Siphonobacter curvatus: one gene and its partners. The protein of the gene in region 1 interacts with the protein of each later gene in a pairwise test. Links are inferred from orthologs where the notes say so. Each region holds a gene or a part of one and is shown in the gene's direction. Other genes may lie near its edges. The genes, in order: C5O19_RS01180, C5O19_RS23765 and ung.

The links.
Region 2: the proteins of C5O19_RS01180 (region 1) and C5O19_RS23765 interact in binary tests that used the Escherichia coli proteins (3 or more experiments, as listed by UniProt). The link is inferred for Siphonobacter curvatus from one-to-one orthologs.
Region 3: the proteins of C5O19_RS01180 (region 1) and ung interact in binary tests that used the Escherichia coli proteins (3 or more experiments, as listed by UniProt). The link is inferred for Siphonobacter curvatus from one-to-one orthologs.

The regions. Positions count from the first base shown.
Region 1 is NZ_PTRA01000001.1:289,066-292,096, reverse strand. Bases 30-2,900 are described here. They hold C5O19_RS01180 (nucleoside-diphosphate kinase), read left to right. Parts: upstream 30-1,190; coding sequence 1,191-1,610; downstream 1,611-2,900. Other genes in these bases: C5O19_RS01170 (sugar transferase), read right to left, coding at 2,394-2,900; C5O19_RS01175 (HupE/UreJ family protein), read left to right, coding at 1,690-2,307; C5O19_RS01185 (DHH family phosphoesterase), read right to left, coding at 30-824. In the rest of the region: more of C5O19_RS01185, read right to left, coding at 1-29; more of C5O19_RS01170, read right to left, coding at 2,901-3,031. UniProt on the Escherichia coli protein: Major role in the synthesis of nucleoside triphosphates other than ATP. The ATP gamma phosphate is transferred to the NDP beta phosphate via a ping-pong mechanism, using a phosphorylated active-site intermediate.
Region 2 is NZ_PTRA01000008.1:29,297-32,347, reverse strand. Bases 120-3,010 are described here. They hold C5O19_RS23765 (5-formyltetrahydrofolate cyclo-ligase), read left to right. Parts: upstream 120-1,210; coding sequence 1,211-1,810; downstream 1,811-3,010. Other genes in these bases: C5O19_RS23760 (aspartate-semialdehyde dehydrogenase), read left to right, coding at 2,117-3,010; C5O19_RS23770 (outer membrane beta-barrel protein), read right to left, coding at 336-1,046; C5O19_RS23775 (thioredoxin family protein), read left to right, coding at 120-264. Also shown: more of C5O19_RS23775, read left to right, coding at 1-119; more of C5O19_RS23760, read left to right, coding at 3,011-3,051. UniProt on the Escherichia coli protein: Involved in the removal of 5-formyltetrahydrofolate.
Region 3 is NZ_PTRA01000001.1:3,592,004-3,595,116, forward strand. What follows is about bases 51-3,003. They hold ung (uracil-DNA glycosylase), read left to right. Parts: upstream 51-1,170; coding sequence 1,171-1,836; downstream 1,837-3,003. Other genes in these bases: C5O19_RS14835 (O-methyltransferase), read right to left, coding at 51-527; apaG (Co2+/Mg2+ efflux protein ApaG), read right to left, coding at 618-1,004; C5O19_RS14850 (cyclic nucleotide-binding domain-containing protein), read right to left, coding at 2,049-2,417; C5O19_RS14855 (Crp/Fnr family transcriptional regulator), read right to left, coding at 2,548-3,003. In the rest of the region: more of C5O19_RS14835, read right to left, coding at 1-50; more of C5O19_RS14855, read right to left, coding at 3,004-3,113. UniProt on the Escherichia coli protein: Excises uracil residues from the DNA which can arise as a result of misincorporation of dUMP residues by DNA polymerase or due to deamination of cytosine.

The DNA.
Region 1 (3,031 bases):
ATCACGACGTTTTCAATGGAAAGAATATAGTTTACAACCCCTTCCGTATCGCCGGTCTGCGAATTGAAGCGTTTCAGCTCCTCGGCCGTCAAAGCCACGTAAGCCGCCCGATACGCGGGAAGTACATTCAATTTCTGGGAGAGTACATACCCCAGGAATTGCATACGGCCCAGTGAGTTATTATCAAAAATGAGCCGGTGGATCCGGTTGGTATTTACCCCTAGTTCAATCAGCTCGGCCGCCATACGGTGCACGGCAGGATTAGTACTGGGGTGGCGGAAAGAACCGGTATCCGTCATCAGGCCCGCATACAGACATTCACCGATCGCTACATCAAGCAGTTCTTTACCACCGAGTTCGTTGATAAGCTGATAGATGAGCTGAGCGGTGGCCGCTGCCGTGGGTTCAGAAATAACAATCGAAGCAAAATCTTCGGGGTGATGATGATGATCAATCATCACCTTGGGCAGGGGTGAATTCCGAATGATCGCTTCCAAATCATGTAGGCGAGCCAGAGCATTAAAATCCAGGCAGAAAATGACGTCAGCCGCGGCAACGGTCTGAGCAGCCAAAGCTACAGTTCGCTGGCTAAACTCAATGACGTCTTCGTTGCCCGGCATCCAAGCCAGAAAACGAGGAGCTTCGGATGGCGTAATAACCCGGACGGTATGGCCTTTCTTACGTAAGTAACCAGCCCAGCCCAGCGAAGATCCTAAAGCATCAGCATCTGGATTATAATGAGTAGTGATTACTACCCGTTGCGGCGTTTCAACCAGCCTTTTCAAGGCTTCTAACGCGTGTGGATTCAGACTCAAATCGCTCATTTTTTCTTAGTAATCCTACTGCGGCACAGGGATTATGTGACTTTTCTGGGTTAATGCAACTCCTCTGTTCGCTCCCGTATTCGACCAATCTCTTCCAGGTAAAAACCTAAATATTTGAAATTCAGAAATTTATCAACGAATAAATTCAAGGATAATTTTTACGAGCGGGCAAAGTTATTGAAAAACAGGGCAAAAACCTTTGCATTTGTGTACGGCTTGTCCTTTCGGTAAAAATGTATCCCTAAATTGCGGGCAGAATTTCGGTACACTGCCGGTTCTATTCATTCGTATATCCTGACTTATCGCTGGATTTCAGCAGATTAGTCCATTCATCCCAATCTAAATTCTTTAACTTTTAACGAATCTATGGCAAGCAACCGCACATTTACGATGATCAAGCCCGATGCCACCGCAGACGGTCATACGGGAGCAATCATCAAACTCATTGAAGAGGCTGGCTTTCGCATTGTAGCTTTGAAGAAAACCCTGCTAACGCAGCACCGGGCCGGTGAATTTTACGCCGTTCACGCTGAACGCCCCTTCTACAAAGATCTTTGTGCCTACATGTCTTCTGGTCCTATCGTCCCAATGATCCTGGAGAAAGAAAATGCAGTAGCCGATTTTCGTAAGTTGATTGGAGCAACCAATCCGGCCAATGCCGAAGAGGGAACCATTCGGAAGCTGTTTGCAAAGTCCATGGAAGCGAATGCCATCCACGGTTCTGATTCGGATGAAAACGCGGCCATCGAATCTAATTTCTTCTTCGCAACTACGGAGCAGTATTAATAAAAGTGATTAGCAAAAGAGGTTTGAAAGTTGTTTTCAAACCTCTTTTGCTTTAGTATTCGGACCTAACCCATTTCCTATGAACGAATTTGCCCTCTACCTACAGCTCGGTTACGAACATATTACTGACCCTAACGGGTACGATCATATTATTTTCATCATCGCTTTATGTGCGATTTATCGGCTTCGCGACTGGCGACGCGTGCTGATTCTAGTTACGGCTTTTACACTCGGTCACAGCGTCACCCTGGCTTTGGCCACGCTTCAATATATTCAATACCGTACGGATGTGATTGAGTTTCTGATTCCGGTAACGATCCTTTTCACGGCTATCACCAATCTATTTCAAAAGAGTCGTACGGACAGTATCTTAACTCCTGACCCACCCGTGAATGCTACCCCCCGTTATTTGATGGCCCTGTTTTTCGGTCTCATCCACGGGATGGGCTTTTCTAACTTCCTACGTAGTTTGCTGGGAAAAGAAGCATCGATTGTCAAACCACTACTGGCCTTTAATTTGGGGCTAGAACTGGGTCAGTTACTAATCGTCCTCATTATTTTAACAATTGCGTGGGTACTCATTGACCTATTCCGAGTCAAGAAACACGACTGGAAATTAGTGATTTCAGGTGCCGTAGCGGGTATTGCGATTATTCTAATCAAAGAGTCGGACTATTGGAAAGAGCTAATGGGTTAGGAAGTCATCATTCACGAAATAGCCCATTGATGGGACGATCAATGGGCTATACTGCAAAATTTTAGTTGCTGGCACGGTAGCGTAAATTAGTAGCCTTTGTAGTTCAACACCGTTAGTACGGTCTTCCAAATGATCTTAAACTCTAACCCTACGGTCCAATTTTTAATGTAATACAAATCATACATTAATTTATGGCGGGCATCTTTTGCTCCAGCACCGTAAGGGTACATGACCTGAGCATAACCCGTAATACCGGGCTTAATGATGTGACGGCTTGAATAGTGTGGGATCACCTCTTCAAAACTTTCCGTAAAAATCCGCCGTTCGGGACGAGGGCCTACTAACGAGATTTCACCCCGGAAAACGCTTAGCAATTGGGGGAGTTCGTCTATACGCGTAGCCCGCATAAAAGCTCCGTACTTGAATACACGTTTGTCCTTTTTGCTGGAAAATTGGGCTCCCGCCGCTTCAGCATCCAAACGCATTGAACGAAACTTAATACAGTAAAATTCCTCTTGGTTGAGTCCTACCCGACTTTGCCGGTAGAAAATGGGACCGGGTGATTCTTGAGCAATACGCACCCGACTTAGTAACCACAAAGGACTGGAAACTGCCAGTAACACGGATGATACTGAAAAGTCGATGAACGTTTTACTTAAATTTTGAAGGTAATTCCTGCTTCGCAAGGAACTCAACAGTGGATTCGATTCCGTGTAGGATTCAG
Region 2 (3,051 bases), on another replicon or contig:
ACCTTTCCGTATCTGCTCGATGATACCCAGAAAACGGCTAAAGCCTTCGGAGCTACCCGTACGCCACAAGTGTTTGTACTGCAGCGTCAGGGCGACAAATTCACCGTTCAGTACATTGGTACAATCGACGACAGCTCACAAGACCCTGGTAGCGTAACCCGACGGTACGTAGAAGATGCGGTGAATAATTTATTACAGGGAAAGCCCGTGATGTTAAACGTAACCAGACCCGTAGGCTGTGCCATTCAGTGGAAGGAAGCATAGGTAAACAAACCAACAAAAAGGCTCGCGACAAGCATCGCGAGCCTTTTTGTTGGAGCAAGAAATCAGAAAGCTTACAGGCGAATACCAAAGTTTACGGCACTTACCTGAGGCCCTTTGCCCGCTTCAAATACCTTATTCAAATCATATTCGGCGAATACCGTGCCTACACAACGGAAGCCTACGCTCATCCCTACGCCGTAACGGAAGTTATTCACAAAGTAGCGACCATGATCGCGGTCTTTGCTGCCCGACTGGGTTTTGGTTTTGGTATAGCTATCGAGTCGCATACCGGCATAGCCGCCTAAGCTAATGTGGCTCACGGCTCCTTTGCGGAATACGACCGTAGGCATAACGGGAATATTCAGATACGCGACGGTAAGTTTACTTTTAGCCAGGGGTACGTCAGAGTCCGTGAAAGCAACTTGTCCACCCGTAGTACTAATCACCCGGTTTCCTTCGAGCATAAAGTTATTCCAGCTTACTTCCAGACCCGTCTTCAACGCTAGGGCGGTCTTGGGTCCACTCACAATCCGGAAGCGGTGCATAGCACCCAGCGAAACAAAGCGGCTACCTAAGGGACGAAGCTCGTAACCATTGGTCGTTTGAGCATTTTTTCCGGCAAAGGTGTTGAGGCCTAGTGAAATTTCTAAGTCGCTTTTGTGAGCAGGTATCCAAGGTTTAGTCGTCGTGACGGGTAAAGTATCCGTACTGATTTGAGCAAAGGCGGATAAAGCAGCAGTAGATAAAGCGACAGTAGCGAAGGCAATCAATGAACGTTTCATGGCTATACAAGAATTAAGAGGTTCGTCAGTTGTTGGAAAGGAATCCGTATTTTCGAATTCAAAAAACAGATGAACGCCGCGAGCAGAAGGTGACGAAAACCCGTATGAAAGGAATTTTTTATGGAGGAAGGGTGAAAACAGCGGATGAATTCTAAAACGTAGCAATGACGAAAGCAGAAATACGACGGGAATTCCGGCAACGCCGACAGAAGCTGAGTGAAGCTGACCTACTTATCCACACTCGAGCGTTATCCAACGAGTTAATTCAATCGGATTTATTGAGAAATAGTAAGATTATACACGCCTTTTTGCCCATTCGTCGACAGAAGGAAGTGGACAACTATGTAGTTATTCACAATTTGCGTGAAAGTTATCCACATATCCACATTGCTGTTTCTCGATCCGACGCTCAGGCCCGTGAGATGGAGCACTATCGATATACGGATCAGACCGAAATCCTTGAAAATGAGTGGGGTATTCCGGAGCCCGTACCACAATTAGGGTTAAAAATTGCTCCTGAAGAACTGGATGCCGTATTAGTACCGCTCTTGGCTTTTGATCGACGAGGGTATCGAGTAGGGTATGGGATGGGCTTTTACGATCGTTTTCTGGCCCAGTGCCGACCAGATGTACTGAAAATAGGCCTTTCTTTCTTTGAACCGGTGGAAAGCATTATTGATGTGGATAACTTTGATATTCCCCTGACGGCTTGCGTTACGCCAAAGGGTATTTGGAGGTTTGAGCGAAGTAGAGAACTTTTATAAGTTGAGGTTCGTCAAAAGAAAAATAAAAAAATAAGGCTTCTGTTTTTTCAGTCTGTAAGAAACCCCTTACTTTGCGGCCAATTCGACAATTCGTCACAGTGAACACTAAGAAAATTAAATAGAACATTCGGAGTGAGCGGGGCCTCGACCCTCGTTTGCCAGAATTGTTTTGTCGGTTTTCTTCCCTTCACGGTGACGAATTTTTTTATGCCCATACCTCAACGCTGGCACGAAAATGGTTGTTGAGAATGAGCGGATTATAGACTCAGAATTCATTTTTCACCCTAATTTCTTTTTTACAAAACAATGAAAGTCGCTGTTGTTGGAGCCACCGGTCTTGTAGGTGGTGAGATGCTGAAAGTACTGGAAGAACGTAACTTCCCCATCACCGAACTCATCCCGGTCGCTTCCGAGCGGTCTGTTGGTAAAAAGGTGACCTTCAAGGGACAAGAATATACCGTAGTAAGTTTTGAGGACGCCATCGCTGCCAAGCCTGCCATTGCTATTTTTTCGGCGGGTGGTAGTACGTCATTGGAACTGGCTCCCAAGTTTGCCGAAGCTGGAATTTTCGTTATTGACAACTCTTCAGCCTGGCGGATGGACCCTACCAAAAAACTGGTAGTACCGGAGATCAACGCTCACACGCTGACGAAAGAAGATAAAATCATTGCCAATCCCAACTGCTCAACGATTCAGATGGTGGTGGTATTGAACCCCCTGCACCAGCAGTACAAAATCAAACGAGTAGTCGTTTCGACCTACCAGTCTGTTACGGGTACGGGTAAAGCTGCGGTAGATCAGTTGTTTGCCGAGCGTAAAGGCGATGACAGCGTGAAAAAAGTATATCCGCACCCCATCGACCTGAACGTACTGCCGCACATCGACGTATTCCTGGATAACGGTTATACGAAAGAAGAGATGAAGATGGTAAATGAAACCAAGAAAATCATGGGAGACGACTCCATCGCAGTAACGGCTACGACGGTACGTATTCCTACGATTGGCGGTCACTCGGAAGCCGTAAACATCGAGTTCGAAAACGATTTCGATCTGGAAGAAGTACGGGCTATCCTGGAAAAAGCTCCGGGCGTAGTCGTACAGGACGATCCGAAAAACCAGATTTACCCTATGCCGCTCACCGCTCACGGAAAAGACGATACCTTCGTGGGTCGTATCCGTCGGGATGAGTCGCAACCCAACACGCTCAACTTGTGGATTGTCGCTGACAACCTGCGGAAAGG
Region 3 (3,113 bases), 3.3 Mb from region 1 along the record:
AAAGCAAAATCAATTTGGGAAACTTGTTCGACCTGAGCCTTCAGCGTTTCATCCAGATTACCCGTTACAATACTTACCTGCGGAGCAGAATGTAAATTACTAGCAGCTACCCGGGCGGTTTCTGGGCAACCCTCAAAACTATAAATCTTGCTTTTCGGGGCGGCTTTAGCCTCGTATAAAGTCGTAATGCCCAATGACGTTCCCAGATCAAAAATGATTTTGGGTTGAAAGTGAGCAATGAGGCGATACAGTAACTGAGAAAATTTGGGCGTTTTCTGAGCATTCTTGGCAATGGTCGAGATTTTACGCCTTGGAGCATTCGTGCGGCGGGAGCCAGCACCGTAGTCTACAATTTCAATTTCATCCGTACAAGCTTTCATGGCCGCACGAATGCGTTCAATCTCTTCAAAGACCGGCTGCTTTTCCCGGGAACGAATGACTTGGGTATATAAATCGAAAACGAACGGGGAATGTAATCCATGTTCGTTTCCGGCGGTAAACAGGTACCGAAGGTAAGAAGCAATCAAAATGGTTCTTGCTTATCGCATCCAGATTTCCCTTCGCTCAAAGCTTCAATTAAAAGTGGATATAATCGTAAAACGAACTATTCGTAAAGATTAGTTGAGCTTGTAGGGTACAATCAGCAAGAACTCTGGAATCTGAACCAGAAACTCGCGACCATCGTACATTCGTTCCATCAAGTAACTACCCGCCATTTTGCCCATGGTGGTTTGCAGGTTACTACCGGATACGTACTCGTGCACCTGGCCGGGTTCGAGTATAGGTTGCTGGCCAATAACGCCCTCCCCTTCTACTTCGCGGGTTACGCCATTGGAGTCGTAAATGAACCAATGGCGGCGACGCAACCGAATCGTATGATCCGACTGGTTTTCGATACGCACGCGATACGTAAATACAAAATGCTGCAGGGAAGCATTGGAATGATCGGAAATGAATTCCGTAATCACACTAACTTTGATGCCTTCCGTGATGGCCGTTACCATAATCGTGTCCTTGTTTGACGAAACTGCTAAAAGCTAATCAAATCGAAATTAACCGTCAGCAAGATACGGGGCAAATCCTGGAATTGATTTTTATATTTTTTAATCCCGGGGTATTCTTGCTCATGCGTGGAATATCCTGGCTTCGACTTCTCTAATTAACTGCCGTATGAACGTTCAAATTGCCGAATCGTGGAAACCGTATTTACAACCGGAATTCGAAAAACCGTATTTCGGTGACTTAGTATCCTTTATCAAAAATGAGTATGCCACCCAACGGGTTTATCCACCGGGCAAGCTGATGTTTAACGCGTTTAATCATTGTTCGTTCGAGGATACTAAAGTGGTCATTTTGGGTCAGGACCCTTACCACGGCCCTAATCAGGCGAATGGGATGGCGTTTTCCGTTAATGAAGGAATTCGGACTCCGCCTTCGCTAGTTAATATATTCAAGGAAATCAAAGACGATTTAGGCAAGCCCATACCCAAGTCCGGTGATCTCACCCGCTGGGCCGATCAGGGCGTATTGCTGCTCAACTCGACCCTCACCGTACGTGAAGGACAGGCAGGTTCGCACCAGGGCAAAGGCTGGGAAACTTTCACCGATGCGGTTATCCGGATTTTATCCGAAGAAAAAGAAAATCTGGTATTTCTACTTTGGGGAGCTTATGCTCAGAAAAAAGGAGCCGTTATTTCGCCCGATAAACATTTAATTCTGAAAGCGAAACACCCTTCGCCGATGTCGGCCAACTATGGAGGCTGGTTTGGCTGCAAACATTTCAGCCAAACCAATACCTACCTTCATAGTAAGGGATTACCGGAAATTGATTGGTAAGGTGGGGATTAATACGTTGCTTTCTTAGGCTTTTACTGGGCCCGCTGGTACGCTGGTACGAGCGGGCTTTATTCATGTGGGTATCCGCTTATCACGCCTATCAACCGATACGTTTTTTAGGCTGTATCAACGTTTGGTGTGAAGGGTTTGGATCGATTTAACGCTACCTATCTTTACTGTGCGGGACGCCGCTCCTTCTTTCGCAAAGCTTTTTATTCATAGCTCTTCTGTAGTAAATCCATCTGATCGCATAGCTTGATCATGAAGTAGCGACGGGCCATCCGATGTTCCTCCATAAAGTGCTCGATTTCCTGTTTGTCAAACACCAGCAAAATGGATTCGTCATTCACCTTTACGGAAGCCTGATGCTCCACATTCAGCAAAGCTTCGTGTAATCCTAAAAAACAGCGGCTCTGGAGGCGATGGTTTTCTTTCCCATTTTCGGGTAAAATTTCGACCGATCCGTCCTTGAGATAAAAAACAAACTCAGCAAGCTGTTCTTTCCGGTACAGATATTCGCCTTTGTGGGCGTACAACTCCGTACCCCGAGCCAGTAATAATTTCTCCGTATCTAGTAGCATGGTTCTTCGTCTGGCTTTTCCCAACCGGGAAGTTAAGCTCAATGGTAAGGCGAAGTTGCTGGAAATCAGCCTCGTTTGAAATGATAAAAATCAGTGGTTTCAGTGATGTGATTTAGTGGCTTTCGCACTCCTAATCGTACAACTGACTGATTTTCAACAGACGATCGGGCTTTAAAATCGTAATGGTACTACCGTGTGAACTTACGATTCCTTCCTCCTTGAATTCAGACAAAAAGCGGATCACCGTTTCCTTGGCCGTACCCACAATCGCCGCCAGATCCTCCCGGGAAATGGCAATACTGAATAGATCCGCTAGCTCGGTTTTATGATACGTCGCTTTGAGTAGTAAGAGTGCTTCGGCCAGACGTTCGCGTACGGGCTTCATCGCCATGTGAATCATCCGTTCCTGCGACTCCCCCAGGGCTTTCGCCAGCATTTTCATCAGATCATTGGCCACTTTCACATTCGAATCGATCAGAGAATTAAAGTCCGTAGCGGGCAAAAAACAGGCCTGCGTATCGTCCAGAGCTACCGCCGAGGCCGTGTACTTGGTGTTTTCGATCAATGAACGGTAGCCCAGTGTATCACCCGACTTGGCCAGGCGAATGATCTGCTCCTTACCCTCCGAATTCAGTCGGCTGATTTTTACTTTTCCGTCGAATACACAAAACAGACCGAACGGGCGATTGCCTTCGT